Regions from separate parts of the Paenarthrobacter sp. NPDC090520 genome, predicted to be linked through region 2. Evidence: riboswitches for the same ligand, from Rfam matches in the RefSeq annotation. Region 2 holds a riboswitch; each other region holds the start of a gene.
The links. A riboswitch is a leader RNA that binds a small molecule or an ion and turns the genes downstream of it on or off. The one in region 2 is predicted to bind glycine.

Region 1 (10,432 bases), on a different contig from region 2:
GGAGATGCCAACAGATACCGAGTTCCCCTCCCCACGCAAAACCCACTCGTGCTCGTCGGAGTACTGAAGTTCAGGCGCTACTTTGGGCATTCTGTTTCCTAACGTTGTATGGACAAATCTGTGGCCGGGGCGCGGTGATCAGGAACGGGCCCCTTCGGGTCCGGTATCCGGAAGCGGGCGTCCAAGGGAGCCTCGCGTCCGCCCAGCGGGCGCCTAGGCGACCGAGCCCGCGGAGGATGCCGGAGCCGACGGGCCAAAGGCGACCCGTCGGACAGCAAACGGCTTACTTCTGGCGCTTGTAGAACGGCAGTGCGACCACTTCGAACGGCTCAGCCTTGCCGCGGAGGTCCACATCCAGGGCAGTCCCCGGCTCAGCAAGGGCCACGTCGACGTAGGCAAGAACCACGGGGTACCCGAGCGTCGGGCTTGGCTGGCCGGAGGTTACTTCGCCCACGACCACGCCGTCTTTCAGGACCGGGTAGTGCGAACGGCCGGCACGGCGTCCGAGGCCTTTGAGGCCAACGAGCTTGCGACCAGTGGAGACCCCGGCGCCGGATGCTTTCAAAGCAGCGAGGGCTTCCTTACCAACAAAGTCGCCTTCCTTGGACAGTGCCACCACGGGTCCAAGCCCAGCGGCAAAGGGGTTGCCTTCACGGGAGAGTTCGTTGCCGTAGAGGGGCATGCCTGCTTCGAGGCGCAGTGAGTCACGGGAAGCGAGGCCTGCTGGAACCAACTCGCCCTCTTCGGCAACCGCGGAAATGGCCTGCCACAGGGCTGCGGCAGATTCGTTGGGCACAAAGATCTCGAAGCCGTCTTCGCCGGTGTATCCGGTACGGGCCAGGAGCAGGTCCTGGCCGCTGCCGGCTACCAGGAAGGTCACGTCAACCGCGGCGTAGTACTTCAGTTCCGTGACGAGCGCGTGCTGCTCCGCCGGGACCAGTCGCAGGAGGACGGCTTCGGCGAGGGGTCCCTGAACCGCGATGAGGGAGGTCTCAGAGGAGGCGTCCTCAACCACGACGTCGAACCCGGCCGCACGCACCAGGAGCGCGGCAGCAACAACGGGAGCGTTTCCGGCATTGGGTACCACCAGGAACTTTTCGGGACCGCGGCGGTAGACAATGAGGTCGTCGATGATTCCGCCGTCTTCCTGGCAGATCAGCGAGTACTTGGCCTTACCGTCGGCAATCGCGGACAGCTTGCCCACCAGCGCGTAGTCCAGGAAGGCGCCCGCGTCCGGACCAGTAACCCAGACTTCGCCCATGTGGGAGAGGTCGAACAGGCCGGCGGACTTCCGCACGGCGTGGTGCTCAGCCAGTTCTGAGGTGTACTTGAGCGGCATCTGCCAGCCACCGAAGTCGGTGAAGGAGGCGCCGAGCTTCTTGTGCTCTTCGTAGAGGGCCGTGTATTTCCCAGTCATGACCAGTCCTTAGTTCTCGAAGTCTTCGATCGGCGGGCAGGAGCACACCAGGTTGCGGTCACCCGCAGCACCGTCAATCCGGCCGACGGGCGGGAAGTACTTGTCCTGCTTGAGGTGGTGGACCGGGAAGGCGGCCTGCTCACGCGGGTATGCACGGTCCCAGTCGGAGCTCACGACGGCGGCTGCCGTGTGGGGTGCGCGGCGGAGCGGGGAATCCTGCACGGAGAAGTCCCCGGCAGCAACCTGCTCGATCTCGGCCCGGATGGTGATCATGGCTTCAATGAAGCGGTCGATCTCCACGAGGTCCTCGGACTCGGTGGGCTCCACCATGAGCGTGCCCGCAACAGGGAAGGCCAACGTGGGTGCGTGGAAGCCGAAGTCGATGAGGCGCTTGGCCACATCCTCAGCCGTGACGCCGGTCTTCGCCGTCAGCTCGCGGAGGTCCAGGATGCACTCGTGCGCTACAAGTCCGCCTTCACCGGTGTAGAGAACCGGGAAGTGCTCGTTGAGGCGGGAAGCGATGTAGTTCGCGGCCAACAAGGCGGACTTGGTGGCTTCGGTGAGTCCCTGGCCGCCCATGAGCTTCACGTAGGCCCAGGAAATGGGCAGCACGCCAGCGGAGCCAAAGCGGGATGCCGAGATCGGAACGTCGTTGCCTTCGGTCCAGGACGTGGCGTCGCCCGGCATGAACGGCGCCAGGTGTGCCTTGGCTGCGACCGGGCCAACACCGGGTCCGCCGCCGCCGTGCGGGATGCAGAAGGTCTTGTGCAGGTTCAGGTGGGACACGTCTCCGCCGAACTTGCCCGGCTGGGCCAGCCCAACGAGCGCGTTGAGGTTGGCGCCGTCGATGTACACCTGGCCGCCGGCTTCGTGGATCGCGTCGCACACCTCGCGCACATCGGCGTCGTAGACACCGTGGGTGGACGGGTAGGTGATCATGATGGCCGAGAGCACGTCCCGGTTGGCTTCGATCTTGGCCTTGAGGTCATCGTGATCGATCGTGCCATCCGAGGCGGTAGCCACCACCACAACCTTCATTCCTGCGAGCACGGCCGAGGCTGCGTTGGTGCCGTGGGCAGAAGCCGGGATCAGGCAGACATTGCGCTGCTGGTCACCGCGGGAGTGGTGGTAGCCGCGGATCGCGAGGAGGCCGGCCAGCTCGCCCTGGGAACCAGCGTTGGGCTGGATGGAGACCTGGTCGTAGCCGGTGATCTCGGTCAGCTGGGCTTCAAGATCGGTGATCAGTTCACGCCAGCCGGCGGTCTGGGAATCCGGGGCGAACGGGTGGATCGAGGCGAACTCCGGCCAGGAAATGGCTTCCATCTCAGCCGTGGCGTTGAGCTTCATGGTGCACGAACCCAGCGGGATCATGGTGCGGTCCAGCGCGAGGTCGCGGTCGGAGAGCTTGCGGATGTAGCGCAGGAGCTGGGTTTCGGAGCGGTGCGTGTTGAACACGGGGTGCTGCAGGTATTCGCTGGAGCGTTCAACGGAAGCCTCCAGCGCGAAGCCTTCCACGTCTTCGGCGACCGAAGCGCCGAAGACGGCTGCGACGTCGGCGACGACCGCCGTCGTCGTTGTTTCGTCCACAGAAATGCCGACCGTGTCAGCGTCGATGCCGCGCAGGTTAATGCCGCGCTCTTCGGCGGCAGCCACAAGCGAGGCAGCGCGACCCGGGACACGGACCGTGATGGTGTCGAAGAAGGACCCGTGCAGGACCTCGACACCGGCAGCCTTCAGCGAGGCGGCAAGGGTGCGGGCGTGGTGGTGTGCGGTCTCGGCGATCGCCTTCAGGCCTTCGGGGCCGTGGTAGACCGCGTACATCGAGGCGACGATCGCCAGGAGTGCCTGGGCGGTGCAGATGTTGGACGTGGCCTTTTCGCGGCGGATGTGCTGCTCACGTGTCTGCAGCGCCAAGCGGTAGGCGGGAACACCGGCGTCGTCCTTCGAAACGCCCACCAGGCGGCCGGGCATGGAACGCTCGAGGCCCTTCTGAACGGCCATGTAGGCGGCGTGCGGGCCGCCGAAGAACAGCGGGACGCCCAAGCGCTGGGCGGAGCCGACGGCGATGTCGGCGCCCTGCTCGCCCGGAGGGGTGATGAGGGTGAGGGAGAGAAGGTCTGCAGCGACGGTGACCAGGGCGCCCCGCTCTTTGGCCTCGGCGATCACGGCGGAGTGGTCAAAGACCCGGCCCGAAACGCCAGGCTGCTGCAGGACGACGCCGTTGATGACGCCTTCCGGGAGGCCGTTGGCGAGGTCCGCAACCTCAACGTCAAAGCCAAGCGCTTCAGCGCGGCCCTTGACGATCGCGATGGTCTGCGGAAGGCAGTCGGCGTCCAGGACGGTCTTGCCATCCTGGGCCGCCTTGTTCTTGTTGGCGCGGCGCATCATCAGCACGGCTTCGGCCACGGCGGTGGCTTCGTCCAGCAGCGAGGCGTTGGCGATCGGGAGGCCGACGAGGTCCTGGACCATGGTCTGGAAGTTCAGCAGCGCTTCGAGGCGACCCTGGGAAATTTCCGGCTGGTATGGGGTGTAGGCCGTGTACCAAGCCGGGGATTCGAGGATGTTGCGGCGGATCACCGGCGGTGTAACGGTGTCGAAATAGCCCTGGCCGATCATCTGGACGGCCGTCTTGTTCTTGGAGGCGAGCTTGCGCAGTTCCGCGAGGACCTCCACCTCCGAAAGGGCGTTCTGCAGGGTCAGGGCAATGTCCTGGCGGATGTCGTTGGGAACCGCGGTGTCCACGAGGGAATCCACGGAGTCGTAACCGACAGACTTGAGCATGGTGTCAATGTCGGCCTGGCGGCGGGCACCGATATGCCGGTCGACGAAGGTGGTGGAGGCTGAACTAACCGTCACGAAGGAACTCCATTACTTGGGCGGCGTTTGGGTACGCCGCAGTGGCTCGGGTTCCTCCCCGCTCTGTATTGGACCTGAGAGTTTCCGCGGGTTGCTGTCCGCACAGCCACCCGCTTGCACCGTCGGTGAGCACAACAATCCGGCCGGACTGCCTGCTGCTTTCCAGAGTTGCCTATCCGCGGCGGTGCATGGGCCTGAGAGATTCCTGGGGAGGATTTGCTCCTACGGCGCCTGCATCTCGTACTGCAGGACTCTCCCGCCGCAGATCAAAGGCTTTATGCAGTTGTAGGCGGCGTGCCAAGGAAGGCACACCACAGTTGTTAATTGTCCTATGCCCGCAGCGCGGCGGCAAATGGAAGGTCCGCTACTTCCGCAGGCGGTCCAGGACCGCGAGGAGGACCTCGACGTCGGCCTCCCGCCCGGCGCCGCCGGCTTCCTGCCCGCCTTCGAACATCGCGTTGAAATAGAGGCCGTCTCCCATGTAGCTGACCGCCTTGGCAACCTCCGGGCCAACGTCGTCGGCAAGGACGTCAAGCCAGCGCTGTTGAATGGCCGCGAACCGGCGGCGAGTCTCCTCGTGGGCCACCTCGGCCAACCTGGTTGCCGCAACGAACGCCCGGTCCATGGGCGTTCCGGCCCAGAGCGAGGAGCGGATGAAGTAGGCCGCTGCGCCGTCGGGCGCCGCCTGCATCTGTTCGGTATCTTCCTTGGCCAAGTCATCCAGGCGCTCCAGGAGGGCACTGATGAGCGACTCCTTGTTGGGGAAGTGATAGAGCAAGCCGCCCTTTGAGACGCCTGCGCGCTTGGCCACGGCGTCGAGGGTGGCAGCACGCTCCCCCACTTCGATCAGGAGTGCTTCAAAGGCGTCCAGGACGGCGTCCCGGGCTATTGGTTTTCGCGGCATGGATCCATCATTCCCTAAAGCGTGGTCTTGTTCTATTTGAAACTGTACCGTCTGGACGGTACAGTAAAGGTCATGTTCTCGCCGTCCTCAACCCACGCTCCCCGTTCCTCCGTGCGCCCGGTTCCGGGCAAGACCGCACCGTGGCGCGACTGGACGGCCCTGGCACTGCTGATGTTCCCGGTGCTCCTGGTGGCCGTCGACAACACCGCGCTCACCTTCGCCCTGCCGGAAATCGCCCGCTCACTGGAAGTCGGCGGCATCCAGCTCCTCTGGATCGTGGACGCCTACCCGCTGGTACTGGCCGCACTGCTGGTGTCCATGGGCAACTTCGGCGACCGGATCGGACGACGGCGGCTGCTCCTGATCGGCAGCACAGGCTTCGCGGCGGTTTCGGCTGCCACGGCGTTCGCGCCTTCCGCGGAGTGGCTGATTGCCGGTCGCGCCGCACTTGGTGTCTTCGGCGCCATGCTGATGCCCTCCACTCTGTCCCTGATCCGGAACATCTTCACCGACCCCAACCGTCGCCGGCTTGCTATTGCCGTCTGGGCTGCCGGTTTCTCCGGCGGCGCCGCGCTCGGCCCGATCTTCGGTGGCTGGCTCGTGGAGCACTTCTGGTGGGGCGCCGTGTTCCTCGTGGCGGCCTTCCTCCTCCTGCCGCTGCTCGCCTTCGGCCGGGTGCTCATCCCTGAGTCCAAGGATGCCAACCCGGGCCGCGTGGACGTACCCAGCATCGTCCTGTCCGTGCTCACCATGGCGCCCTTTGTCTACGGGATCAAAGAACTCGCCGTGCATGGATTCGGAGCATCCGCGGCTGCCTTCATGGCGTTCGGCTTGGTGATGGGCGTGTTGTTTGTGCGCAGGCAGCAGCAACTCTCCAGCCCCATGCTGGACGTCCGCTTGTTCCACAACAAGGTGTTCAGCACGGCCATTGTGGCCAACGTGTTGTCCTTGTTCTCCATGACTGGCTTCATCTACTTCTTCGCCCAGCACCTGCAATTGATCGAAGGGCAGTCACCCATGGAAGCCGGAATCGCCATGATTCCAGCGCTTCTGGCAACAGTGGTGGCCGGTCTCCTGGTGGTCCCGCTGGTGAAGCGGATCCGCCCGGGATTCGTGGTAGCCGGTGGGCTGACGCTCAGCGCCGTGGGCTATTTCGTGGCGATGGCCGGCGACCACGGAACCGGTCCCGTGTTCCTGCTCTCCGCATTGACCGTGCTGGCCGTTGGTGTGGGGGCCGCGGAAACCATCTCCAACGACCTCATCCTGGCCTCCGTGCCGGCCGACAAGTCAGGGGCGGCCTCGGCCATCTCGGAAACCGGGTACGAACTCGGATCCCTGCTGGGCACGGCCGTGCTCGGGTCCATCCTCACGGCCTCTTACCAGCACAACCTCGTCATTCCAGACGGCGTATCTTCGGAGGCTGCGGGCAAGTCCGGGGAGACGCTGGCCGGAGCGGTTGACGCCGCCTCGGCACTCCCGGCGCCCCTGTCGGAAGCGTTGACAGAGGCCGCCCGGGTTGCCTTCGAATCGGGTGTCCACATCACTGCGGCGATTGGGCTGGTACTCATGGCAGGAGCGGCAGTGCTCGCCGCCGTCGTACTTCGCCAGGTACCGAAGGCGCAGTAGGTGGGTCTGCCCCCAGGATTCACAAGATTCACAGGGATTCACACGGAGTCCCGGACGAAGCAGCCCGGGCCGCACCAGCGGCCCGGGCTGTTGGCGTTCAGACTGCCTGGTTGAGCGTCGGGCCGAGGCCCAGGGTCCGCGTGATGCCACCGGTGGTGGCGGTCGCCAACGCCGAGAGATAGTCGTTCCGGCGTCGAGCGGTGATACGGGACTCCGGCTCGAAAGCCCGGTCCGGGTTGTCGGCGTAGTGCGCGGCCAGGCCATCACGCATGAGGCGGATGCCCTCGGCGCGCTGCTGGGACACAGCTGCGTGGGTGGACCCCAGTTCCTCCGCGAGTTCCTTGACGGAGCGGCCGGAAAGGTAAATCTCCTGGATGACAAAGCGCATCTTCTCCGGCAAGGCATCCACGGCCGCGCGAAGGTACTTGATGCGTTCGTCGGCCAAGACGGAGTTCTCCGGGGACGGCGTCACTGACGCAACCGTGTCCACCACTACCTCGTCCAGCGACGTCAAGGTGCGGGCGGCATCTGCCAGTGCCGCCTCAACGTAGCTCCGCTCCACGCCCAACGCCGATGCCATCTCGGCAACGCTGGGGCCGCGACCCAAAACACCGGTGAGCGTCTCCTGGATTGCCAGGGTCTCCTTGATCCGCTTGCGGGCGGAGCGGGTGGCCCAGTCCCCCGCGCGCATCTCGTCAGCGAACGCCCCGATGATTCGACGACGTGCGAATGCCCCGAAGGGAACACCAAGGTCCGGGTCAAATGAATCAGCCGAAGTAATGAGCGCCAGGGAGCCTACGGAAGCAAAATCATCGCGCGACAAATGAGATGCGCGCGCACAAAGGTCAGAGACCAGGTAACCAACGAGCGGAAGGTGCTGCAACACCAGCTCGTTGCGCTGTTCGCGATTCAAATTTAAGTCCCCCCATGAGACCGGATTATTGAGTTGCCATAACCTTTGACCGCAAATTCCGGTCGGCGCCTAGAGACCAATCACGGCGACGATGAGGGACTTCGTTTCAGGTACGTGTTCAGAGAACATATCACCTGAAAACGACTCTGCGTGTACGCTCGACACAACAAATTCAAAACCCTGCTGAAACGTTGTTTCCACGGGTTAAAAGAGATGGGGGCACCGTGGGGGCGGATGAGCTGTCAGCGACGCTTTGGCGGGAACGAAGACAACTGGATTTCCTGCTTTTCCTGCTTGAAACCCAGCTTCTGCACCTTCGCGCCGGGAGTTGGCATCGCCTCAACATCACTGCGGCCGAACTGGAAAAAGTGCTCGAAAAGCTTCGTTTTGAATCACTGGCCCGGAGTGTCGAAGCCTCGTCAGCGGCCGCCGAATGGAAGGCACCTGATAAATCAACTTTGCCGGCTCTGATGGAAATTGCGCCCTCGGGAGTTTGGGCAGAGCTCTTGGACGAGCATCTTCAGGCCATGATTACGCTGTTGTCGTCGATTGACGCAGCGGCCAAGGACAATATTTCGGCATTGCTGAGGGGCCCTACCGCCAACGCCGCCGACGCCGATGACCTTTCGGTCCTGGCCCCCCAAGCCAACATCCAGCGTGCTTTGGACGCTGTGAAGGGCACCTCGCTTCGGTCTTTGCGGGATTTCCTCGGCCTGAATTGAAGCTTCGTGAGAGAGGATCCGGAAAAACCGGCGACTCCATGAGAGAGCGTCCGGGAAAACCGGCGACTCCATGAGAGAGCGTCCGGGGAAACGGGCGACTCGGTGAGAGAGGGTCAGTCTTGGGTGGGGGTTGGGGGGCGGAGGTTGGCCAGGAGCGCTTCGGCGTCGGGACCGGCCTGGGTTGCGGCGAGGTTGGCGGCAGCGATCGCCTCCACCACTTCGCTGCGTTGGATGGAGACGCCGCGGGGTGCCTCGATTCCGATCCGCACGCCGTCGCCACGGCCCTCCATGACGGTGATGACAATGTCCTCACCGATCATGATCTTCTCGCCCGGCTTGCGCGTCAGTACCAACATGACTTCAATGTACCTTTCCAAGGACGGGCGTGCTCGCGGGCTTGCCGTCCACCCAGCCCACGGGGATGCCCAGGGCGTCCACGGTTTCGGGCGTGGCGGTTTCCGATGCTCCGATGACGGCCAGCGCCGAAATCCCGGCCGCGTCGGCAGGAAGTGTTGATGGGGCAGCAAGCAATGACTGGAGCCCCTGAACCCAGGCCCTGGTGTCCTCGGCCTTGCGCCTGGCATCGACCACCACCCAGAGCTGGTCGGCGGACAGGCTCGCGATGTGGGCAGCCTGCGTGGGTACGTCGCCCACGCGGCCCAGCCCGAAAGCCACCACAACGCTCTGGCCGGTCAGTACCGCCTGGGCGCGGGCCGCCGTCGCGCTTTGCCGTCCCTGCACGTGCAGGTGGCCGAACGCGCTCAATTCGCCGGCTGTCCGGACATCGGAGCCGCCGGCGGCAATGGACATCTCCAGCGCGGGCCCCACAGCGTCGTCGCCCAGGCCCAGGAGGACAATGAGGTTGCCGTCGCCGGTGAGCGGCTGCGGCACCGGGGCGGACGGAGCGTCCGACGGCGGCAGGACGCCCCCGGCGCCCGCGGGCACCGCAGGAGAGGGCACGGCAGACGGAAGCGCGGCAGGCGCAGCCGGGACTACGGGAGCCGCCTCGAGCTCCTTGCCGAGTTGTTCCAGGAGGCCCGCGAAGTCCGGGGATGCCGTGGAAACCGGCGCCGGCTTATGGAGTTCGAGTTCGGCGGCGTCGGCACGCTCAAGCAACGCGGCGATGGCCGGACCGTGGAGCGCATGGGCATCGGCCGGTCCGGCGGCAGGCAGAGGCGCAGCAGCCGACCCAGACGCCGCAGCCGGCCCAGGCGCGACGGTCGACCCAGGCACGGCGACAGGCAGAGGCACCGAGGCCGACCGAAGCACAGCAGCCGAATCCGCAGGCGCCTCCCCCACCTCCACCGTGGCCTCGAAGCGGGCAGCGGCAAAGAGCCCAACAATGCCCGGATTCGTAACTTTTTCGGCGGCGACGATCCGCGCACCGGGCCCGTACTGCTGCAGGGCCTTCTCGCGGATGGCTTCGAGCGAGGCGCCCCTAAGCTTGAAGCGCTTCTGCAAAGCGGACCACCCCCACGGTTTCGATCCTGATATTGGCAGACGTCACTTCCCGGTACGAGAGGACGGGGACACCGCCGTCGGGAGCTCCTACAAGGCGGCGGATCGCGGGACGCAAGGCGGGAGCGCAGACGAGGACCGCCTGCCGTCCGGTGGCGGCGGCGCCCTCCACTGCGGACTTGAGGGAGGACAGGACGGCATCGAGTTTGGCCTGGCCCATCACGATCTGGGTGCCGCCCTCCGCCGGGCGCATGTCCTCCAACATGGACTGCTCCAGCAGAGGATCGATCATGATCACGTTAAGGACAGAGCCTTCCAGGTACTTGGTGGCCAGCACGGGACCCAAAGCGTGGCGCGCCGACTCGATCAGCGCCTCGGGATCGGTGGATGCCTTGGCCCGCAGCGCCAGGGCTTCGTAGATTCGAGGGAGATCGTTGATGGGAACCTGCTCGTCCAGGAGGCCCTCCAGGACCCGCTGGATTTCGGCGAGCGAGAGCAGCGCGGGTGTCAGTTCCTCCACGGCCGACGGGCTTTGC
Region 2 (10,432 bases):
TGCGCCAGGCGCTCAACCTCGGCCATGTCCACGGTGTGGGTGTCCTCGCGAACGCCGTAGGGGACCACGTTGTAGAGCTTGCCGGAGAAGTTGATCCGCATGCCGTGCGTGAGGTGGCCGCCGTGCGCCAGGTTCAGGCCCATAATGGTGTCGCCCGGCTTGATGAGCGCGTGCATCACGGAGGCGTTGGCCTGGGCACCGGAGTGCGGCTGCACGTTCGCGTACTCGGCACCGAACAGCGACTTGATGCGGTCGATCGCGAGCTGTTCGATCACGTCAACGTGTTCGCATCCGCCGTAGTATCGCTTGCCCGGGTAGCCCTCGGCGTACTTGTTGGTCAGCACCGAGCCCTGCGCCTGCATCACGGCAACCGCGGTGTGGTTCTCGGAGGCGATCATTTCCAGGCCCCCGCGCTGGCGGCCGAGTTCGTCGTCGATCTTTGCCGCGATCTCCGGGTCCAGCTCGGAGAGCTGGGCGTCCAACGACGGCGAGACGACCTGCTCGAATTCGGTCACGGATACCGGGTTCACAGTTCACCTCCGTTGGCTGCGGCGTATTCCTCGGCCGTCATGAGCGGGCCTTCTTCAGTGGCGGCAACCTTGAACAGCCAGCCGGCACCGTAGGGATCGTTGTTGATGAGTGCGGGATCGTCCACCACGGCGTCGTTGATCTCGGTCACTTCACCGGTCACGGGCGAGTACAGGTCGGACACTGACTTGGTGGATTCCACTTCGCCGCAGGTCTCCCCCGCGGTCACCGTGGAGCCGACCTCGGGCAGGTCCACATACACAATGTCGCCCAGTGCATCGGCGGCCACCGCGGAGATCCCAATCCCCACAGGCCCACCCTCATCGGCAGCAACCCACTCATGCTCAGCCGAGTACTTCAGCTCGGCAACAACTTTGCTCATATCAATTCCTAACTTCTCGTTTGTCTAGAAACTCTTTGTGTCCTGGAACCCGGTTGGGTGGCGGGGAACCGGATCCCTCCGCGGGCTCGGTCGCGAGGACGCCCGCTGAGCGGACGTGTCGCTCCCTTAGACGCCCGCTTCCGGGATCCGCTTCCTCGCCCGCCGATCGTCACCACCACGCCACTCGCCATGGGAAAACCGCAAACCACCGCTTGGAACCAACCTGCGGCAGGTTGACCCGCATCCCCAACGCTTAGTAGTTCACACAGCGCCCAAGCCACCCGCCGAACATGTGACAAGAGCGCCCCTTCGGGTCCGGGGTCCGGCAGCGGGCGTCTAAGGGAGCATCGCATCCGCTCAGCGGGTGCAACTGCGACCGAGCCCGCAGAGGACGCCGGACCCGACGGGCCAGGTGACCCACGGCGTCGCCGAGCTACTTGGAACGCTTGTAGAACGGCAGCGGCACAACTTCGAACGGCTCGGCTTTTCCGCGGAGGTCCACCTCAACCACGGTGCCCACAGCGGAATGTTCGACGTCGACATACGCCAGTGCTACCGGGTAACCGAGCGTGGGGCTCGGCTGCCCTGAGGTCACTTCGCCGATCAGGGAACCGTCCTTGAGGACCGAGTAATGGCCGCGGGCCGCACGACGACCGGCCCCCTTGAGGCCCACGAGCTTCTGCCCGATCGTGGCGCCGACACCGGCTGCCTTGATCGCGGCCAGCGCGTCCTTACCCACGAAGTCGCCTTCCTTGGCCAGGGCAACCACGGGTCCGAGTCCGGCGGCATAGGCGTTGACGTGGCGGGAGAGCTCGTTGCCGTAGAGCGGCATGCCGGCTTCGAGGCGCAGGGAGTCGCGGGCTGCGAGGCCGGCGGGGATCAGGCCGTGGCCTTCGCCGGCTTCCAGCAACGCCTCCCACAGGGAGGGAGCGGCCTCATTGGGGACATAGATCTCGAAGCCGTCTTCGCCGGTGTACCCGGTGCGGGCCAGCAGGAGCTCGTCACCGGCGATCGTGACCTCGACAGCTGCGTAGTACTTCAGCTCCGTGACCAGTGCGTGCTGCTCGACGGGCACCAACGTCAGCAGGATGGCTTCGGCGTTGGGACCTTGCACAGCGATCAGCGAGGTCTCAGCGGTGGCGTCCTCCACCACAACGTCGAACCCGGCGGCACGCTTCAGCAACTCCGCGGCCACAACCGCAGCGTTACCCGCGTTCGGAACCACGAGGTACTTCTCGGGACCGCGTCGGTACGTGATGAGGTCGTCAATGATCCCGCCGTCGTTGTTGCAGATCAGCGAGTATTTGGCCTTGCCGTCGGCGATCGCGGACAGCTTGCCCACCAGTGCGTAGTCCAGGAAGGCGCCGGCGTCAGGACCGGTGACCCAGACTTCGCCCATGTGGGAGAGATCGAACAGGCCTGCGGCGTTGCGCACGGCGTGGTGCTCAGCAAGCTCGGACTCGTACTTGAGGGGCATCTGCCAGCCGCCGAAGTCGGTGAAGGAAGCGCCGGCCTTTTTGTGCTGCTCGTAGAGAGCGGTGTAGTTCTCAGACATGTCGGGATCCTTTAGTTCTCAAACTCTGCTGTGTTTTCCTCGAACGCTTCGAGGGGAGGGCAGGAGCACACCAGATTACGGTCACCCGCAGCGCCGTCGATCCGGCCGACGGGCGGGAAGTACTTGTCCTGCTTGAGGTTCGGCACGGGGAAGGCGGCCTGCTCTCGCGTGTAGTCACGCTCCCAGGAGGAACTTACGACGGCGGCTGCCGTGTGGGGTGCGTTGCGAAGCGGGGAGTTCTCCACGGAGAAGTCACCGGCGGCAACCTGTTCGATCTCGGCCCGGATGGTGATCATGGCCTCGATGAAGCGGTCGATCTCGGCGAGGTCCTCGGACTCCGTCGGCTCCACCATCAAGGTCCCGGCCACCGGGAACGCCAGCGTCGGAGCGTGGAAGCCGAAGTCGATGAGGCGCTTGGCCACATCCTCAGCCGTAACACCCGTACGGGCCGTGAGCTCGCGGAGGTCAAGGATGCACTCGTGCGCCACGAGTCCGCCTTCGCCTGTGTAGAGAATCGGGAAGTGCTCGTCCAGGCGGGAAGCGACGTAGTTCGCCGCCAGCAGCGCCGACTTGGTGGCCTCGGTCAGTCCTTCGCCGCCCATGAGCTTCACGTAAGCCCAGGAGATCGGCAGGACACCGGCCGAACCGAAACGGGAAGCCGAAATCGCCACGCCACCCTCCGAAGAAGATGCGTTGTTGGCGTCGCCAGGCATGAACGGCGCCAGGTGTGCCTTCGCTGCGACCGGGCCGACGCCGGGTCCGCCGCCGCCGTGCGGGATGCAGAAGGTCTTGTGCAGGTTCAGGTGGGACACGTCCCCGCCGAACTTACCCGGCTGGGCCAGGCCAACGAGCGCGTTGAGGTTCGCCCCATCCACGTACACCTGGCCACCGGCCTCATGCACGGCATCGCACACCTCAACGACGTCGGCGTCGTACACACCGTGCGTGGACGGGTACGTGATCATGATGCACGAAAGCACCTCGCGGTTGGCCTCGATCTTGGCCTTGAGGTCATCGTGGTCGATGGTGCCATCAGAAGCCGTGGCCACAACCACCACCTTCATGCCAGCCAGCACAGCCGAAGCAGCGTTCGTGCCGTGAGCCGAAGCCGGGATCAGGCAGACATTGCGCTGCTGGTCACCGCGGGAGTGGTGGTAGCCGCGGATCGCGAGCAGGCCGGCCAGCTCACCCTGGGAACCGGCGTTGGGCTGGATGGAGACCTGGTCGTAGCCCGTGATCTCCGTCAGATCAGCTTCCAACCCGGCAATCAGCTCGCGCCAGCCGGCAGTCTGGGAATCCGGAGCGAACGGGTGGATGGAGGCGAACTCCGGCCAGGAAATGGCCTCCATCTCGGCCGTCGCGTTCAGCTTCATGGTGCACGAACCCAACGGGATCATGGTGCGGTCCAGGGCGAGGTCCCGATCGGACAGCTTGCAGATATAGCGCAACAGCTGCGTCTCGGAACGGTGCGTGTTGAACACCGGGTGCTGAAGGAAATCCGAGGTCCGGACAACATCTGAAGGCAGCTCGAACCCTGCTGCGTCCCCTACCGGACCGGCACCAAAGGCGACGGCCACCGCGGACAGGACCTCCGGCGTCGTGGTTTCATCAACGGAGACACCCACGGTGTCCTCATCGATGAAGCGGAGGTTGATGCCGCGTGCTTCGGCGGCGCCGATCACCTTGGCGGCCTTGCCGGGGACGCGGACCGTGAGGGTGTCGAAGAAGGCGCCGGCCACGAGTTCGCGCCCGGCCTTCTCCAGCGCGGTAGCCAGGACACGGGCGTGGCCGTGGACGGTTTCGGCGATCGCCTTGAGCCCTTCGGGACCGTGGTAGACCGCATACATCGAGGCGACAATGGCGAGCAACGCCTGGGCCGTGCAGATGTTGGACGTGGCCTTCTCGCGGCGGATGTGCTGCTCGCGGGTCTGCAAAGCGAGGCGGTAGGCAGGCACGCCGGCGTTGTCCTTGGACACACCCACGATGCGGCCCGGAAGCGTACGCTCCATGCCATTGCGGACAGCCATGTACGCGGCGTGCGGGCCACCGAAGAACAGCGGCACGCCAAAGCGCTGGGCGGTTCCGACGGCGATATCGGCACCTTGTTCGCCCGGGGGCGTGATCAGGGTGAGCGCCAGCAGATCGGACGCGACGGTGACCAGGGCACCGCGTTCCTTGGCAGCAGCAATCACCGGAGCGTGGTTGAAGACCCGGCCCGAGACGCCGGGCTGCTGCAGGACGATACCGTTGATGTCGCCGTCGGGCAGGCCGTCGGAGAGGTCCGCAACAAGAACCTCGAAGCCCAACGCCTCTGCGCGGCCCTTCACGATCGCGATGGTCTGCGGCAGGAGGTCGGCATCCAGGACGGTCGCACCATCCTTCGCGGACTTGTCCTTGTTCGCCCGGCGCATCAGCAGCACAGCCTCGGCCACAGCGGTGGCTTCGTCCAACAGCGAAGCGTTGGCGATCGGCAGGCCGGTCAGGTCCTGCACCATGGTCTGGAAGTTCAGAAGCGCCTCAAGGCGACCCTGCGAAATTTCCGGCTGGTACGGCGTGTAGGCCGTGTACCAAGCGGGGGATTCGAGGATGTTGCGGCGGATCACCGGCGGCGTCACGGTGTCGTAGTAGCCCTGGCCGATCATCTGCACTGCGGTCTTGTTCTTGGACGCCAGCTTGCGGAGTTCGGCCAGGACCTCAACCTCGCTCAGTGCCTTCTGCAGCGTGAGCGGTGAGGACTGGCGAATGGAATCGGGAACAGCGACGTCCACCAGGCCGTCGACGGAGTCGTAGCCGATGGCCTTGAGCATGGTGTCAATATCGGCCTGGCGGCGGGCGCCAATGTGCCGGTCCGCGAATGCGGTTGGGGAGGATTGAACAGTCAAGAGGAACTCCAGGATTCAGGCGCCCGCTGAGCGCCATGGTGAATATGGGTTCCTCCCCGCTCTGTATTGGACCTGAGAGATTCCGTGAACTGTGGTTCCACATAGTTCACTTGCACCGTCGGTGAGCCCGGTTGCCCGGACTGCTTTCCAGAGTTGCCTCGCCGCGGCGGTACATGGGCCTGAGAGATTCCTGGGGAGGATTTGCTCCTACGGCGCCTGACTGGATGTACCCGGCAGGACTCTCCCGCCGCAGATCAAAAGCGTTTGCGCCACCTCAGTGACACGCTTCACACCATAGCGGGTCACGGCGAAAAAGCGCAAGGCAGGTGTTTTCCAGGAGGCTAGCCGCGCATCGCCTCGTGGACCTGCAACGCCAGCCACAGCTGCGCCAACGTTGACGTTTCACCCATGTCCAGCCCTGTCAGCTCACCGATTTTCCGGATCCGGTAGATGATGGTTTGCCGGTGCGTGAAGAGCGCGGACGCCGTTTTCTGCCAGGAACGCTGCGAGTCCAAGTACGTCTTCAGGGTGACCATCAGGTCGCCGTCCTGGCGCTGTTCGTAGTCGAAAACCGGGCCCAAAAGTCGCTGGACCAATGCTGTTCCCTCTTCGAATCCGGTCAACCCCAGCCAGCTTGGCCCTTCCGCGTATCGGGCCAACCCGAGCTTGTTTGCTTTCGCCGAACCCAGCGCCCAGAGCGACTCCTGGAGTGCCTGCTGCAGTCCCCCAACCGCTGCCGCGGAGCTCACCCCAATGGTTGTTCCAGCTGGGGCGCAGTGCCTCAGGAGTTCATCGGCAACCTCCGACGCAATCACCACGTGCAGCCGGTCGTTCCTGCGCAAGGAGGCCGCCGCAGTCTCGTGCCGCCACAGGTCGACGTGCACGTTGGCCAGCCTGTCGCCGTCGTCCGCTGACATCGAGGCGACCACGAAACTTTGGGCAGGCACCTGGAAAGCCTCCAGCCGCCGTTCCATTTCCGCCGTCCCCAGGCGGCCGTCCAGCGCTTGGAGGAGGAACTCGCCGGCCAGCCGGTGTCGCCCCTCCAGCGAGAGCACGATGCGCGCCAACTGCAGTCCCAGCACAGTTGCGGCATGCAAAAGTACGACGGCGTCGGGGTGCGGTTCGCTGGTGGGCAGCACCACCAGGAGCGCATTCGCGTGCGTGGGAATGTCCATGGTCAGCACATGCCTGCCGCGGATCCGGTGCCATTGGAAGTTCTTGCCCGCGACGGAAACCTGGCCCGGATGCGGTGACCATTCGTCGACCAGGAAGTTCGGCAGGGCCTGGCCGTCCGGATGCCACGGGTGGAGGCAGCTTCGATCCACCACGAAGAGCTCGGCGTCCAGCTCCGTGGCCAAGCGCAGCACCAGGCTTTGCCAGTGGTCCTCGGAAGCACCGGCGGTGCGCAGGAGGTCGTAGACCCGGGCCGTTTGGCGGAGCCTGCGGGACTCTTCGAGCAGCGACGATTCCGCTACGGACCTTGCTATGGCAATGAACGGCAGCGGGTACGGGATGTTGATCAGCGGGAGTGGCAGGCTGTCGCATGCCTCAAGGAATTCCGCGGTGAGGGGCGGGGCGTGCATCTTCTCACCGATGGCCAACGCGCTGGCGCCGGCGTCCACCAGGGCCTGGGCGAGCGCCACTTGGCCCTCCGGGTCTGCCGGCACGGAGAGTCCGTTGGTCATCATGAGTTCGCCACCCGTGACCCATTCCCAGAGCCGCGGCAGGTCTGAGGTATGGGCCCAGGTGACGCGGTTGTCCGCCCCTCCGGCACCCGCCAGGAGGGTGAGTCCAAGCTGCGGTTCGGCGACGAGTTCGGCGACGGTGATGGCCACGGGATGCGCTCCAGTTCTGCGTACTTTCGGGGTACTTAGACATTCGTCTAAACCGATTCGTCAGATGTAAACAATGCACGAATATACGCGGTGACGCGCATCACGAAAACTGGAACCACTAACTTCACCGCTCAATGACGAGCATTCACGAGAGAGGGTTGGCAATGAGCGCAACCAGCAACCTCATTGATGACGCCCCACTAACCCGGTTCCACAAAAAGTTGACGTTCTTCGCGTCCGGCGGACCTTTCATCGACGGCTATGCACTGTCCATCATCGGCATCGCCCTGATTACCATGGCCCCCGGCCTGGACCTGTCCCCGGCGGAGGTTGGCCTGGTGGGCGCCGCCAGCCTGGTAGGCATCTTCTTCGGTGGCGCTGTCTTCGGATGGCTGACCGACAAGATCGGCCGGCACAAAATGTACATCGCGGACCTCATCGCGCTGGCCCTGTTCTCTGTCCTCAACGGTTTCGCCACCGATATTTGGCAGGTGGTCCTGTGCAGGTTCTTCCTGGGCATGGCCATCGGAGCGGACTACCCGATCGCAACGTCCCTGCTCGCCGAATTCCTGCCCAAGAAGCATCGCGGACGCCTCCTCGGCGCCACCTTCGTGGTCTGGGCCATCGGTGCCGCCGCAGCCTACGCAGTGGGCTACTTGTTGCGCGACGCCGGTCCGGATGCCTGGCGCTTCATGGTTGCCAGCCCGGCGGTCTTCGCCATCATCACGCTTCTGTGCCGCTTGGGCACGCCCGAATCCCCGCGATGGCTTCTCTCCCGCGGCCGCCGGGACGAGGCCGATGCCGTCATCAAGAAGGTGTACGGCTCGCAGTACGGCCTCAGCGACATCACTTCCGACAGCGAAGGACTTCAGAGGCAAGGCAGTTTCCTGGACATCTTCAGGGGCCAGTTTTGGAAGCGCACGCTCTTTGTTTCCATCTTCTGGACTGCGCAGGTCATCCCGCTCTTCGCCGTTTACACCTTTGCCCCGGATCTCCTGACGTCGTTTGGCATGCACGGCGACGCCAACCTGTACGGCGGCTCGTTCCTGATTTCCATGTTGTTTGTGGTCGGCGGCATTCCCGGCCTCTGGCTCGTGGAAAAGATCGGACGCCGAAAGCTGCTCTTGTGGACGTTCGGCATCATTGTGGTTGCCTTGGCGATTCCGGCCTTCATCCCCAACGTGGAGGCAGCACCACTCTTCATCGCCTTGGCCATCTTCGCGCTGGCCTCCGGCGCCTCCAGCTTCCTTGAAGTGGTGTATCCCAACGAGCTGTTCCCCACAGAGATCCGCGCTACGGCCGTCGGCTTCGGCACGGCGATCAGCCGGGTTGGTTCGGCGGCCAGCACCTACCTGATGGCCCTGGCCATCGTGTCGTTCGGAGCAGCCGGCTCGCTGCTCATCGGCGCGATCATCTCCCTTGTGGGGCTCGTTGCCACCTTCCTCCTGGCTCCCGAAACGGCCAACAAGTCACTGCACGAGCTCACCTCCGAAAAGCAGCCTCCTGCACCATCAGACCCCAAGATCAACGAAGGATCCCTGTCATGAGCAACCACCAGCCAATCGGCCCCGTCGACGCCACTCAAGTTCCCCGCTTCGCCGGACTGGGCACGTTCGCCCGGCTTCCACAACTGGACCGCGTCCCGGACTACGACATCGCCATTGTGGGCGTTCCGTTCGACGGCGGAACCTCCTTCCGCCCCGGCGCCCGCTTTGGTCCGGCCGCTGTCCGTGAAGCCTCACGACTCCTGCGCCCGGGCTACCACCCCGAACTCGACGTTGAGCCCGTCAACGAAGTCCAGGTTGTGGACGCCGGCGACATCGCCTGCACGCCCTACGACATTGGCAGGGCCGTCAAGGAGATCAAGGAGCAAGCCAGGCCCCTGATCGCCCGCGACAAAAAGCTGATCACCATCGGTGGCGACCACACCATCGCCCTTCCCATGCTGCAGGCGGTCAACGAGGTCCACGGCCCGGTGGCGCTGCTCCATTTCGATGCGCACCTGGACACCTGGGATACCTACTTCGACCAGCCCATCACCCACGGGACGATCTTCCGCCGGGCCTTCGAGGAGGGCCTGCTTGTTGAGGACAAGTCAATGCATGTGGGCATCCGCGGGCCTGTGTACGACCGCAACGACTTCCTCCGGGACCATGACTTCGGATTCCAGATCATCCGCTGTTCCGACCTTGACGTCATCGGCGTCCCGGCGGCGATCGAACGGGTCAAGCAACGGCTGGGAGATACGCCCGTCTACGTCTCCATCGACATCGATGTCCTGGACCCCTCTTACGCCCCTGGAACCGGAACGCCGGAAATGGGCGGACTGCATTCCCGCGAACTGCTTGCCCTGCTCCGCGGCCTGAACGGCATCAACATCGTGGGTGCGGACGTGGTGGAAGTGGCTCCCGCCTACGACCACGCCGATATCACGAGCGTGGCCGCCGCAACAGTCGTCTTCGATTTGCTGGCACTCATGGTTAATCGTGGAAAGGCAACCGCAGCGGAGGAACCTGCCCTGGAGGCAGCTACAGCCTGACGTATTTAGCACAGGCGTGCTGCGCCAACCGCGGCGCAACCACGACGTCGGCACCCACCAGGGTGCCGACGTCGCACGCTGTCCGCTCCCCCCGGCCGCTGGACCGGGGCGGAGACCGCCGGGTGTGGCGGCAGCGATAGTAGGAAGTACCGGGCGCCGCCTCTGGGATAACGACGCCCGGACTCCCGGCAGGTGCCCAATGCATGCCACCCGCCATTCCCACGAGGGGTATGGCCGGATCGTCATGCGTGCGGTCCCGCCATGATTAGTAAAGTTGCTTACTATCCCTCGGCGCACGAGTAGTCGGTACTCATGTTTTTGGACGCCCGGCGGCGGGACTACGTGTTTTTGATCAGCCAGCATCGCCCCCTTGATACCTGCGAGTGGTAGTTTGATCTCTGCTTGAGCCATACGCACCGTACCGATCAGAGGACATTCCATGTTTAAGGGATTCAAGGACTTCATACTCCGCGGCAACGTGATCGAACTGGCCATCGCCGTCGTCATCGGCAGTGCCTTCACCGCATTGGTTACCGCCTTCACCAACAACATCATCAACCCCGTGATCGCCGCAGCGGGCGGCGTGAACGCCGATGGCCTGGGCTTCCGGATCTGGGCCGACAACGAGGCCACGTTCGTGAACTTCGGCGCCGTGGTCACCGCCTTGGTCACCTTCATCATCACCGCCGCCGTGGTCTACTTCATCTTCGT
Region 3 (10,432 bases), on a different contig from region 2:
ACACGGACCGCGCCGGCAACCCGATCACGGTGAAGGAAGGCTGCAACGCCCGCGGTGCGGCCAACGCAGAGAACCTCCAACGCCAGCAGGACAAGATCGTTGCCGCCATCACCAAGTCCGGCGCAGACGTCGTTTCCCTGGAGGAAATCGAGAACTCGGCGCAGTTCGGCAAGAACCGCGACGACGCCCTGTCCAAGCTGGTTGATGCCCTCAACGCCAAGACGCCCGGGGTGTGGGACTACGTCCGCACTCCTGCGAACGCTCCCCCGCTGGGCGACGAGGACATGATCCGCACGGCATTCATCTACAAGAAGGCCACCGCCGAACCTGTGGGCGAATCCATCATCCACAACGACACCGTGGCTTTCGCCAGTGCGCGCAAGCCCCTGGCGCAGGTCTTCAAGCCGGTAGGTGCGGCCGATGACAAGAAGTTCATCGCGATCGTGAACCACTTCAAGTCGAAGGGCTCCGCGGCCACCCCGGACGACACCGACAAGGGCCAAGGCGCCTCGAACATCGCCCGCACCAAGCAGGCAGAATCGCTGCTGGCCTTCTCGAAGGACCTGCAGGCCAGCAAGGGCACGGACAAGGTCTTCCTGATCGGCGATTTCAACGCCTACGCCAAGGAGGACCCCATCAACGTCCTCACGGGCGCGGGCTACACCGACCTCGAAGCCGGAACCAACAAGCACTCCTATCTCTTCGGCGGAATGGTCGGCTCCCTGGACCACATCCTCGCTTCCCCAGCGGCGCACAAGACCGTGACGGGAACCGACATCTGGAACATCAACTCCGTGGAGTCCGTCGCGTTGGAGTACAGCCGGTATAACAACAATGTGACCAACTACTATGCCGCGGACGAGTTCCGTGCCAGCGACCACGATCCCGTGGTGGTGGGCCTGGACCTGGCACCGGACGCACCGGCAAGCGTTGACCTGCAGTTCCTGGGCATCAACGATTTCCACGGCCGCATCGACTCCAACACGGTGCTCTTCGCAGGGACCGTGGAGAAGCTGCGGGCAGCAGCCGCTCCGGGCGCAACGGCCTTCATCTCGGCCGGCGACAACATCGGAGCGTCGCTCTTCGCTTCTTCTGTGGCGAAGGACCAGCCGACCATCGATGTGCTCAACGCCCTTGAACTGCAGGCTTCCGCAGTTGGCAACCACGAGTTCGACGGCGGGTGGCAGGACTTGCGCGACCGCGTCATTGCCGGTGGCAACAACGCGAAGTTCGCCTACCTTGGCGCCAACGTCTACCAAAAGGGCACCACCACCCCGGTATTGCCGGAGTACAAGGTCCTGGAGATGAACGGCTTGCGGGTTGCCGTGATCGGCACCGTGACGCAGGAAGTTCCGTCGTTGGTGACCCCTGCGGGGATAGCGGACCTGGAATTCGGTGATCCGGTGGAGGCCATCAACCGGGTTGCTGCCAAGATCAAGTCGGAGAACGCTGCGGACCTGATCATCGCGGAAAACCACGACGGCGCCGCCTCCGGAACACCCGAAGGCGCCACCTTGGAGCAGGAAGTCGCAGCCGGCGGCCCGTTCGCCAAGCTCGTGAAGGAGACCTCCCCGGACGTGGCTGCGATCTTCACCGGGCATACCCACAAGGAATATGCCTGGGATGCACCCATCCTGGACTCGAACGGACAGCCCACAGGCAAGACCCGTCCGATCGTGCAGACCGGAAACTACGGCGAGAACGTGGGCAGCGTGACCTTGACCGTGGACACCGCTTCCAAGTCGGTCACGGCGTACAAGGCAACGATCGTGGACCGCACCACGGACACGGCAGAAAGCCTCGTCGCCGCCTACCCGCGCGTCGCCGCCGTCAAGACGATCGTGGACAAAGCCCTGGCCAACGCCGCAGAGATCGGCAACCAGCCGGTGGGCGCGGTGACCGCTGATATCACCACGGCTTTCACCCCGGACCCGGCCGGCGGTGCCCCGAAGCGCGACGACCGCGCGTCCGAATCCACGCTGGGCAACCTCGTGGCGGACTCGCTGGTGGATACGCTTAAGGCTCCTGAACTGGGCGCGGCGGAGATCGGCGTCGTCAATCCCGGTGGGCTGCGCAACGAGCTGTACTACGCCCCGGACGGAACCATTACCTACGCCGAAGCGAACGCAGTACTGCCGTTCGTGAACAACCTCTGGACGACGACGCTCACCGGCGCCCAGTTCAAGACGCTCCTGGAACAGCAGTGGCAGACCAACCCTGATGGCACGGTGCCCAGCCGCCCCTACCAGCAGCTGGGCCTGTCCAAGAACGTCAACTACACCTATGACGCCGCACGCCCCGCGGGTGACCGCATCACCGGCATCTGGGTGGGTGGCGCCGTGATGGACCCGGCCAAGCAGTACCGGATCGGGACGTTCAGCTTCCTTGCCACCGGCGGTGACAACTTCCGGGTGTTCAAGGAAGGCAGCGACACCAAGGACACGGGCCTGGTGGACCGCGACGCCTGGATCAAGTACCTGCAGGCGCACAATCCGGTTTCCCCTGACTTCGCCCGGCGCTCAGTGGCAGTGGCGAACAGCACCGCCGCGGAGGTCAAGGCAGGCGACGCCATCACGCTGGCGGTGTCCAAACTGGACCTGACCTCCATCGGCAGCCCGGCCAACAAGACGCTCAAGGCAGTGTTCATTGATGCCAAGGGGGCCACAGTGGCACTGGGCGACGTCCCCGTTGCCTCCGGTGCAGCAAGCGTCAGCTTCAAGGTTCCCGCGGCAGCAGCCGCAGGTACCGGCACCCTGGTGCTGACCGCCGTCGAAAGTGGCACCACAGTCAAGGCGTTGGTCAAGGTGGCAGCGAGCGGTCCGAACCCGCCGCAGTGCACCGCCCCCACCAAACCGTCCAAGTGGTACGACATCGTGGGCTGGCTCCGTTACGCGTTCGCGTGGCTGGAGTACCAGAAGTGCCTGAGGGGCTAAGCACCCTTCAAAGCAGCAAAGGAGCCCCTCACACCCGTGAGGGGCTCCTTTGCTTTGTGGGCTAGTTGCGGACGGGTTCCGGTATCCGCTCAGCGTCCTTCTGCAGCTCGGCACGGAAGTGTTCGTACCGGGCAAGGTGGGTGGGCCGCTTGCGGAGGATGGCCCACGCAACGCCCAAGGCCAGGAACCAGACCGGAGTCACGAGCAACGCCATGAGGGTGTCAGGTTGGGTGGTCAAAGCCCAGAGGATGAACGCGAAGAACGCGAACACCACCCACACCATCGCCACGCCACCGGGCATCTTGAACTTCGAAGAATCATGAAGCTGCGGCCGGCGCTTCCGGAACGCCAGGTAACTGGCCAGGATGATCGACCAGACGAACACGAAGCAGACGGCGGACACGGTGGTCACCAGGTCGAACGCCTTGCCGACATCCTGGCCGGCGTACATGAGCACGACGCCGGACAGCAACAGGACGCAGGAAAGGAACAGGGCGTTGCGGGGTACTTTGCGTCCGGACAGCGCGCTGAAGACGGCGGGCGCGTCGCCTTCCTGTGCCAGGCCATAGACCATGCGGGAAGTGGAGTAGATACCGGAGTTGGCCGAAGACATCGCCGAGCTCAGCACCACCAGGTTGACGATGGTGGCTGCGGCACCGAGCCCCGCCAGGGAGAACATGGCAATGAAGGGGCTGTGGCCGGCGGCAAACTGGGTCCACGGCGTGACGGACATCAGGATGATGAGGGCACCAACGTAGAAGAGCAGCACGCGGATGGGGATGGAGTTGATGGCCTTGGGCAGGTTCTTCTCGGGGTCCTTGGCTTCAGCGGCCGTGGTGCCTACCAGTTCGATGCCAACGAACGCGAAGACGGCGATCTGGAAGCCGGCAACGAAGCCCATGAATTCGTTGGGGAAGAAGCCGCCGTGGGACCAGAGGTTGGTGAAGCTGGCGGGACCGGCGTCGGATTGGAAGCCGCTGAAGATCATGAACAGGCCAACGATGATCAGCGCCGCGATGGCCACGATCTTGATGAGGGCGAACCAGAATTCCGTCTCGCCAAAGGCCTTCACGGTGGCCAGGTTGAGCAGCAGGAGGATGCCGATGGTGATGAGCCCCGGAATCCAGAGGGGCAGGCCCGGCCAGAGTTCCTTGGAGTAGCCGGCAATGGCGATCACGTCCGCGATGCCCGTGATGACCCAGCAGAACCAGTAGGTCCAGCCGGTGAAGAAGCCTGCCCAGGGACCCAGGAGGTCGGCGGCGAAGTCACTGAAGGACTTGTAGTTCAGGTTGCTCAGCAGCAGCTCGCCCATGGCCCGCATGACGAAGAACAGCATGAAGCCGATGATCATATAGACGAAAATGACCGACGGTCCGGCCGCGGAAATGGTCTTGCCGGAGCCCATGAAGAGGCCCGTTCCAATGGCACCGCCGATCGCGATGAGTTGGATGTGGCGGTTGCTGAGCTGGCGTTCGAGGTGGGGTTCTTGGCTGGAATCTGTTGGCGGGCGCTGAATCGTCATGAGGAACTCCATTGTTCAGGCGGTACCTTTTGGGTACCGCGATGATTCGGGTTCCTCCCCGCTCTGTCATGGACCTGAGAGTTTCCGCGTTCTGCGCGCACGCAGGAACGCTTGCACCTTCGGTGAGCCCGGGAATCCCGGACTGCTTTCCAGAGTTGCCTCGCCGCGGCGGTACAGGGTGCCTGAGAGATTCCTGGGGAGGGTTTGCTCCTACGGCGCCTGACGGGATGTACCGGCAGGACTCTCCCGCCACGGATCACTAGCGCGCACCACCTGGCCGGTGATGCAGCTCACACAGTAGCGAAGGCGTGGTGGTTCACGCAAGCGCCCCGGGTCAGGCCATGGTTTTTGCCCTGCCACAGCCCGCGTCCGCGGCGCGCATCAGAGCTCCAGGATGCTGCGGGCGATCTCGTCGGCATCGCGCAGGGTCCGTTGCCCGCTCCTGTATGCCCTGCCCTTGGTGGGCCGTGCCTCGGCCGCGATCGCGGTTCCCCACTGCGTGGCGGACAACTGAAGGCTCAGCACGTACAGCCCCCGGGTCACTGAACCGTTCGCCGCCACCGGACGGTAAGGATGCGGTTCAACGTCCAGGCCTGTGGTCCGCACCGGAGTTCCCTCGACGCTCATCATGATCTTGGTACGGACCAAACCGTCCTCCAGCAGTTGCTCCAGGAGCGGCGAGATGTTCATGCCCACACGGTTCGCGGGCGACATCGCCTCGATCAGCGTCCGTGCCTGCGCCGGTACGTCGCGGACCCACGGCGAGAATGCGCGGAACACTTTGGCGTTCCGATCCACGCTGAACTTGGGGTCGGGTCCCACGAAACTCACGACGCCGGCACGCGCCAAGGCGGCTAATTGTTCCGACCGCAGCGCCGGAGGACCGCTGGCCAACCCCTCCACGAACGATTCGAACCAGCCCCGCAACCCGGCCACCCACGATTCGTCCGTGATGCCGCCGTCGGCCACCACTGTCTTGAGGATCGCCCGGCCGGTGTGCAGGGCACCGATGGCCATCTTCACGGGGTCGGATTCGCCGAGGGCGGAGCGCCGCGCGTCGTCGTCGAGGTAGTCCGTAATGGCTTTGTCCAGCTCCTTGCGTGAGGCAAAGGTCCGGCCGGCCAAGGGTGCTGCAAGCCCCTTCAGGTTGAGCCGGCGGGAGGCCACCACGTGCTTTTCCACGAGCGCACCCACGGCGCTTTCCCAGTTGCCCGTTGCGTGGGCGTGGGGCTGCAAGGCATCCTCCAGGTCCGCGAGGAACTGCGCCGGGTCCCGGATCGCCGCTGGTTGCGATCCCGCCAGCGTGGCGTAGTAGGCCCAGAGGGCGTCGCGGTGCAGGAGCGGCCAGAGGTCGTGATCGAAGCCCGGCTGGATGCCAGCGGCTTTGAAGCGGTCCATGGCGGCCTCGGTGAGGTACCGGAGCGTGATGCTCGTGGCGTAGTAGCCGGACAGCCCGGCCTTGGCGCGGTACGGGGTGCCCCTTCGTGAGGCAGCGATGATCTTCGGCTCGCGGCCGGACGGCCGGTACTCGAGCGTACCGGTCCCCGGAGCCACGGAGTCGACGAATTTGCCCCCGCGGCCTTCCGTCAGCTGCCCCATGACGTCGAAGAAATTCAGTCCCATGCCGCGGACCAGGACCGGCTCGTTGTCCGGTACGCGTGTCCAGTCCACATCAGCTGGAGGAGCAGGCGGGAAGTAGAGCAGGCCCTGTTCCCGCGCGGCGGTTTCGAACGAGCGCTGCTCGGGATTCAGCCGGGATTCGATGTGCCCCAGCGCGAGGACCACCGAACCGACCGTGAGGCTACCGCCGTCGGCCAGTTCGACGTCGAACATGTCACCAACCGGCCGCGCCGCGATGGCGGTGGTTTCATGGAAGGTGACCTCGACGCCGTCGGGCAGCCGCTGCAGCAGCTCCGCGAGGGTCTGGCGCAAATAGCGTCCGTAGATGGCGCGGCTGGGGAAGTTGTCCGACTCGAGGGTGGCCAGTTCCGCCTTCTCGGCCTGGTTCAGCCCCTGGCCATCACGACGCCGGGTGACTCGCCATTCGTCGAAGGACGTCCCCGCCAAGGGCGGCGCAAGTTCGGGATCCTCGGGAATGAGCGTCGGATAGAACGACTGGGTGTTCATCAGGTACAGCCGCGACTGGTCCGGCTGCCACACGTGGCCCGAACCGGCCGGGTAAGGATCAATGACGTGGATGTGGAGCGTTGCGGTCACATTCGCCTCGTCCGTGGTGGCGGCCCAGTTGGCGAGCAGCCGCTCAAGCACACTGGTACCCCGGGGGCCCGCCCCCACCAGGGCAACACGGATGATTTGCGATTTAGCCACGCTCAAGCCTAACGTCCGTGTGACTTGCTTCCCCGTGAAAAGAGTTGCTTGGATGGGGCGATGACCACCACAGAAGCTGATCAGACGCCACTCCCCGAAGACCGCCCCGCTACCGGACCCCGCCACGCCGCCGATGTGGCAGCGGAACCGACGGACGAGAATGTCTGGCTGGAAGACATCCACGGCGAAGAGCAGCTGGCCTGGGTCCGCGAGCAAAACGCCCGCACGGAGGACCTCTTGGAAGACGCCGACTACGCCGCCGTGGAGGCCGGAATCCTCGAAGTCCTGGACTCCACCGACCGGATCGCCATGGTGAACAAGCGTGGCGACTTCTACTACAACTTCTGGAAGGACCGGGAGCACCCCAAGGGCCTTTGGCGCCGCACCACGTGGGAAAGCTACCTCACCGAGTCGCCGGAGTGGGACGTCCTGCTGGACGTCGACGCCCTCGCCAAGGCCGAGGGGATCGAGTGGGTCTTCCACGGTGCCGGTTTCCTGCGTCCCGCGCCCGGCGCCGAGTACCGTCTGGCGATGGTTTCGCTCTCCCCCGACGGCGGCGACGCCAACCGGTACCGCGAGTTCGACGTCGAGACCCGCGCCTTCGTGGACCCTGCCGCGGGCGGCTTCGACGTGCCAACCGCAAAGGGCAACGTCAGCTGGCTCAATGTCGATACGCTGCTCGTTTCCAGCACGGCGGACGGCCTTCCGGCGACGTCGTCCTCCTACGCCCGCACGGCGGTCCAGCTTCGCCGGGGGCAGTCGTTGGCCTCTGCGAAGCAGGTCTTCGAAATCCCCGAAGACCACATGCTCGCCATGGTGGCCCACGACGCCACTCCGGGCTACGAGCGGACCTTCGCAGTGGACTACATCGACTTCTACAACCGGAGCACGTGGCTGCTCCGCGACGATTCGTGGGTGGCCATCGAGGTACCCACGGACGTGAACATCAGCGCACACCGGGAATGGCTGATGTTCCGGCCCCAGAAAGACTGGTCCTTGGCCGATGTTGTCTATCCCGCAGGCTCGCTCCTGGCGGCCGACCTTGACTCGTGGCTCGCCGGATCACTCGAGGTGGTGGTGCTCTTCACCCCGGACCAGCACACGTCCCTCCAGTCCTGGAGCTGGACCCGGGACTACCTCCTGCTGAACCTGCTGCACGACGTTTCCTCCGAAATCCGTGTGCTGGACCCCACCCCTCTCGATTCAGCGGGGTCCTGGGCCTCCAGCACCCTGGATGCCTGCCCGCCCCTCCACGATGTCAACGCCTACGCCGTGGATGACGAGGATGAATCCGGCGCCGGCAACGACTATTGGCTGGTCGCCACCGGCTTCACGACGCCCACCACGCTCACCCGAGGGACCCTGGAGCCCGGGGAAGCCGTGTACTCCCTGGACTCCGGGCGCACCGGAGGCGTCAACAGCCACCACGAAGAGGTGAAACGGTCGCCGTCGTTCTTCAACGAAGCCGGGTACGAGGTCCAGCAGCACTTCGCCACCTCCGCTGATGGCACCCGCGTGCCCTACTTCCAGGTGGCCTCAAAGGACCTGGTCCTGGACGGCCAAAATCCTACGCAGCTCTCCGGCTACGGCGGGTTCGAAGTGTCCCGCACCCCTGCCTACAGCGGTACGGTTGGCCGTGCCTGGTTGGAGCGCCGCACCACCGGGCCGGATTCGCATGCCCGGGGTGGCGTGTATGTAGTGGCCAACATCCGTGGCGGCGGCGAATACGGGCCCTCCTGGCATCGCGCTGCACTCCAGGAAAACCGTCACCGTGCCTACGAAGACTTCGCTGCCGTCGCCCGGGACCTGATCTCACGTGGAGTCACCAGCCGGAAGCGCCTCGGCTGCGTGGGCGGTTCCAACGGCGGGCTGCTGGTAGGCAACATGCTCACCCAGTACCCGGAGTTGTTCGGCGCGGTGTCCTGCGGAGTGCCGTTGCTGGACATGCGCCGGTACTCCAAGCTCTCCGCCGGGTACTCCTGGATTGCCGAATACGGCGACCCGGATGTTCCCGGGCAGTGGGAGTTCATCCGAACCTTCTCGCCGTACCACCTGTTGCACGACGGCGTGGAGTACCCGGAGACGTTCATCTGGACCGCCACGTCCGACGACCGCGTGGGCCCCGTCCAGGCCCGCAAGATGGCAGCCCGCATGCAAGCCATGGGCATACGCAACGTGTGGTTCCACGAAGCCTTGGAAGGCGGGCACGCCGGAGCCTCGGACAACCGGCAAGCCGCGGCCCTCCAAGCCCGGAGCAACCATTTCCTGTGGAGGGCGCTGGCCGGAATCAACTGACGCTCCTGGCCTGTTTTGCACTGGGCCGCTGGTTCTGCGTATCCTTGGTGGGCTAGCAATAGCGGATTGGAGACGTGCCAGAGCGGCCGAATGGACTTCACTGCTAATGAAGGGTCGGGGTTAAACTCGACCGGGGGTTCAAATCCCCCCGTCTCCGCGAATTGGTCCCGGTTTTTGAACCGGGACCTTTTGCGTTTAACGCTGGGCTTCGCGGACCTACCGCTTGGAAGCCCCTGCGCTGACCTCGGCTCCCGCATGGCGGTGCAGTGTCAGGCTGTCGATGGTACTGACCAGCATCAGGACGGCCATCGCCAGGAACGCCCCCTTGTAGGCGGTCACATGGTCGGCGCCGAAAAGGTGGGTGGCGTCGAACAATCGGAGGAACAGCGCTCCGACGGCGATTCCCGCTCCCGCGGCCAGTTGGACCAAGGTGGCTGAAATGGCGTTGGCGGAGGGCAACTGTTCGGGAATGATGTCCGCGTACTGGACGGAGGCGTAGGCGGAAAATCCGATGGATCGGAAGGCACCGCTCAGGAGCAGGAGTCCGAAGATGACCGGCTCGGGTGTCTGGGCGGTAAGGAACGCGCACAGGGCAAACGTCACCGCCGATGCAAGGGAAGCGAAAACCAGCACCGTCTTGAATCCGAAACGCCGGATAAGCGGGGTGGTGGCGGGTTTGATGCCGATGTTGCCCACGAAAACGGCTGCCACCATGACGCCGGCCTTCAGCGGATCCCAGCCGAAACCGTCCTGGAACATGAGGGGCAGGAGGAATGGCACAGAGCTGATCGTCAGGCGGTAGATGAAGCCGCCAGTTGAGGTAGCGCGGAACGTCCTGGTCCCGAACACGTTCAGGTTGAACAGTGGGACCTTGGCCTTCGCCATCCACCAGACGGCACCTGCCAGCGACAAGACGCCCGCAGCAACCACGACGGCGGCAACCGACCCGGGCGCGTGGCCACCCAGCGTTTCCAGACCAACAACCAAGGCCCCGACGCCGAGCGTGGTCAGCAGCAGCCCGAACCAGTCCAGCCTGCGTTTGCCGTCCCCGGCGGTCTTCGGCACAAGCCGCAACGCCGCAATGAAGGCTGCGAGGCCAAGCGGAACGTTAATGATGAAGATCCAGTGCCAGGACAGGAACGTGGTCAGCGCCCCTCCCACCATGGGGGCCAGGACCGGTGCCAGGAGTCCGGGCCACACGAGGAAGGCCGTCGCCCGGAGGAGTTCGGATTTCGGCGTTCCCCGCAGCACCACCAAGGTGCCTACGGGAACCATCATGGCCCCACCCGCGCCCTGGGCCACACGGCTCAGCGTGAGCATGGTCAGGTCCTGGCTGATGGCGCAGAGCAGCGAC

Region 1: another riboswitch for glycine. It lies ahead of gcvP (aminomethyl-transferring glycine dehydrogenase); the one in region 2 lies ahead of gcvP (aminomethyl-transferring glycine dehydrogenase).
Region 3: another riboswitch for glycine. It lies ahead of cycA (D-serine/D-alanine/glycine transporter); the one in region 2 lies ahead of gcvP (aminomethyl-transferring glycine dehydrogenase).

What each region holds. Positions count from the first base shown of each region.
Region 1 is NZ_JBIVXM010000005.1:113,120-123,551, reverse strand. Features, by position in the region: gene gcvH (glycine cleavage system protein GcvH) at 1-90, opposite strand, end outside; gene gcvT (glycine cleavage system aminomethyltransferase GcvT) at 284-1,417, opposite strand; gene gcvP (aminomethyl-transferring glycine dehydrogenase) at 1,427-4,273, opposite strand; glycine riboswitch at 4,446-4,542, opposite strand; gene ACIQTZ_RS08375 (TetR/AcrR family transcriptional regulator) at 4,638-5,177, opposite strand; gene ACIQTZ_RS08370 (MFS transporter) at 5,250-6,803, shown strand; gene ACIQTZ_RS08365 (sigma-70 family RNA polymerase sigma factor) at 6,901-7,716, opposite strand; gene ACIQTZ_RS08360 (flagellar protein FlgN) at 7,941-8,438, shown strand; gene ACIQTZ_RS08355 (carbon storage regulator) at 8,552-8,794, opposite strand; gene ACIQTZ_RS08350 (hypothetical protein) at 8,799-9,899, opposite strand; gene ACIQTZ_RS08345 (flagellar biosynthesis protein FlhA) at 9,877-10,432, opposite strand, start outside.
Region 2 is NZ_JBIVXM010000030.1:13,864-24,295, forward strand. Features, by position in the region: gene glyA (serine hydroxymethyltransferase) at 1-530, opposite strand, end outside; gene gcvH (glycine cleavage system protein GcvH) at 527-910, opposite strand; gene gcvT (glycine cleavage system aminomethyltransferase GcvT) at 1,344-2,465, opposite strand; gene gcvP (aminomethyl-transferring glycine dehydrogenase) at 2,477-5,347, opposite strand; glycine riboswitch at 5,505-5,604, opposite strand; gene ACIQTZ_RS22655 (PucR family transcriptional regulator) at 5,689-7,182, opposite strand; gene ACIQTZ_RS22660 (MFS transporter) at 7,347-8,729, shown strand; gene speB (agmatinase) at 8,726-9,721, shown strand; gene mscL (large conductance mechanosensitive channel protein MscL) at 10,161-10,432, shown strand, end outside.
Region 3 is NZ_JBIVXM010000012.1:69,884-80,315, forward strand. Features, by position in the region: gene ACIQTZ_RS15385 (ExeM/NucH family extracellular endonuclease) at 1-2,933, shown strand, start outside; gene cycA (D-serine/D-alanine/glycine transporter) at 2,995-4,455, opposite strand; glycine riboswitch at 4,615-4,714, opposite strand; gene ACIQTZ_RS15395 (FAD/NAD(P)-binding protein) at 4,837-6,783, opposite strand; gene ACIQTZ_RS15400 (prolyl oligopeptidase family protein) at 6,844-9,078, shown strand; tRNA gene ACIQTZ_RS15405 (tRNA-Ser) at 9,147-9,235, shown strand; gene ACIQTZ_RS15410 (MFS transporter) at 9,295-10,432, opposite strand, start outside.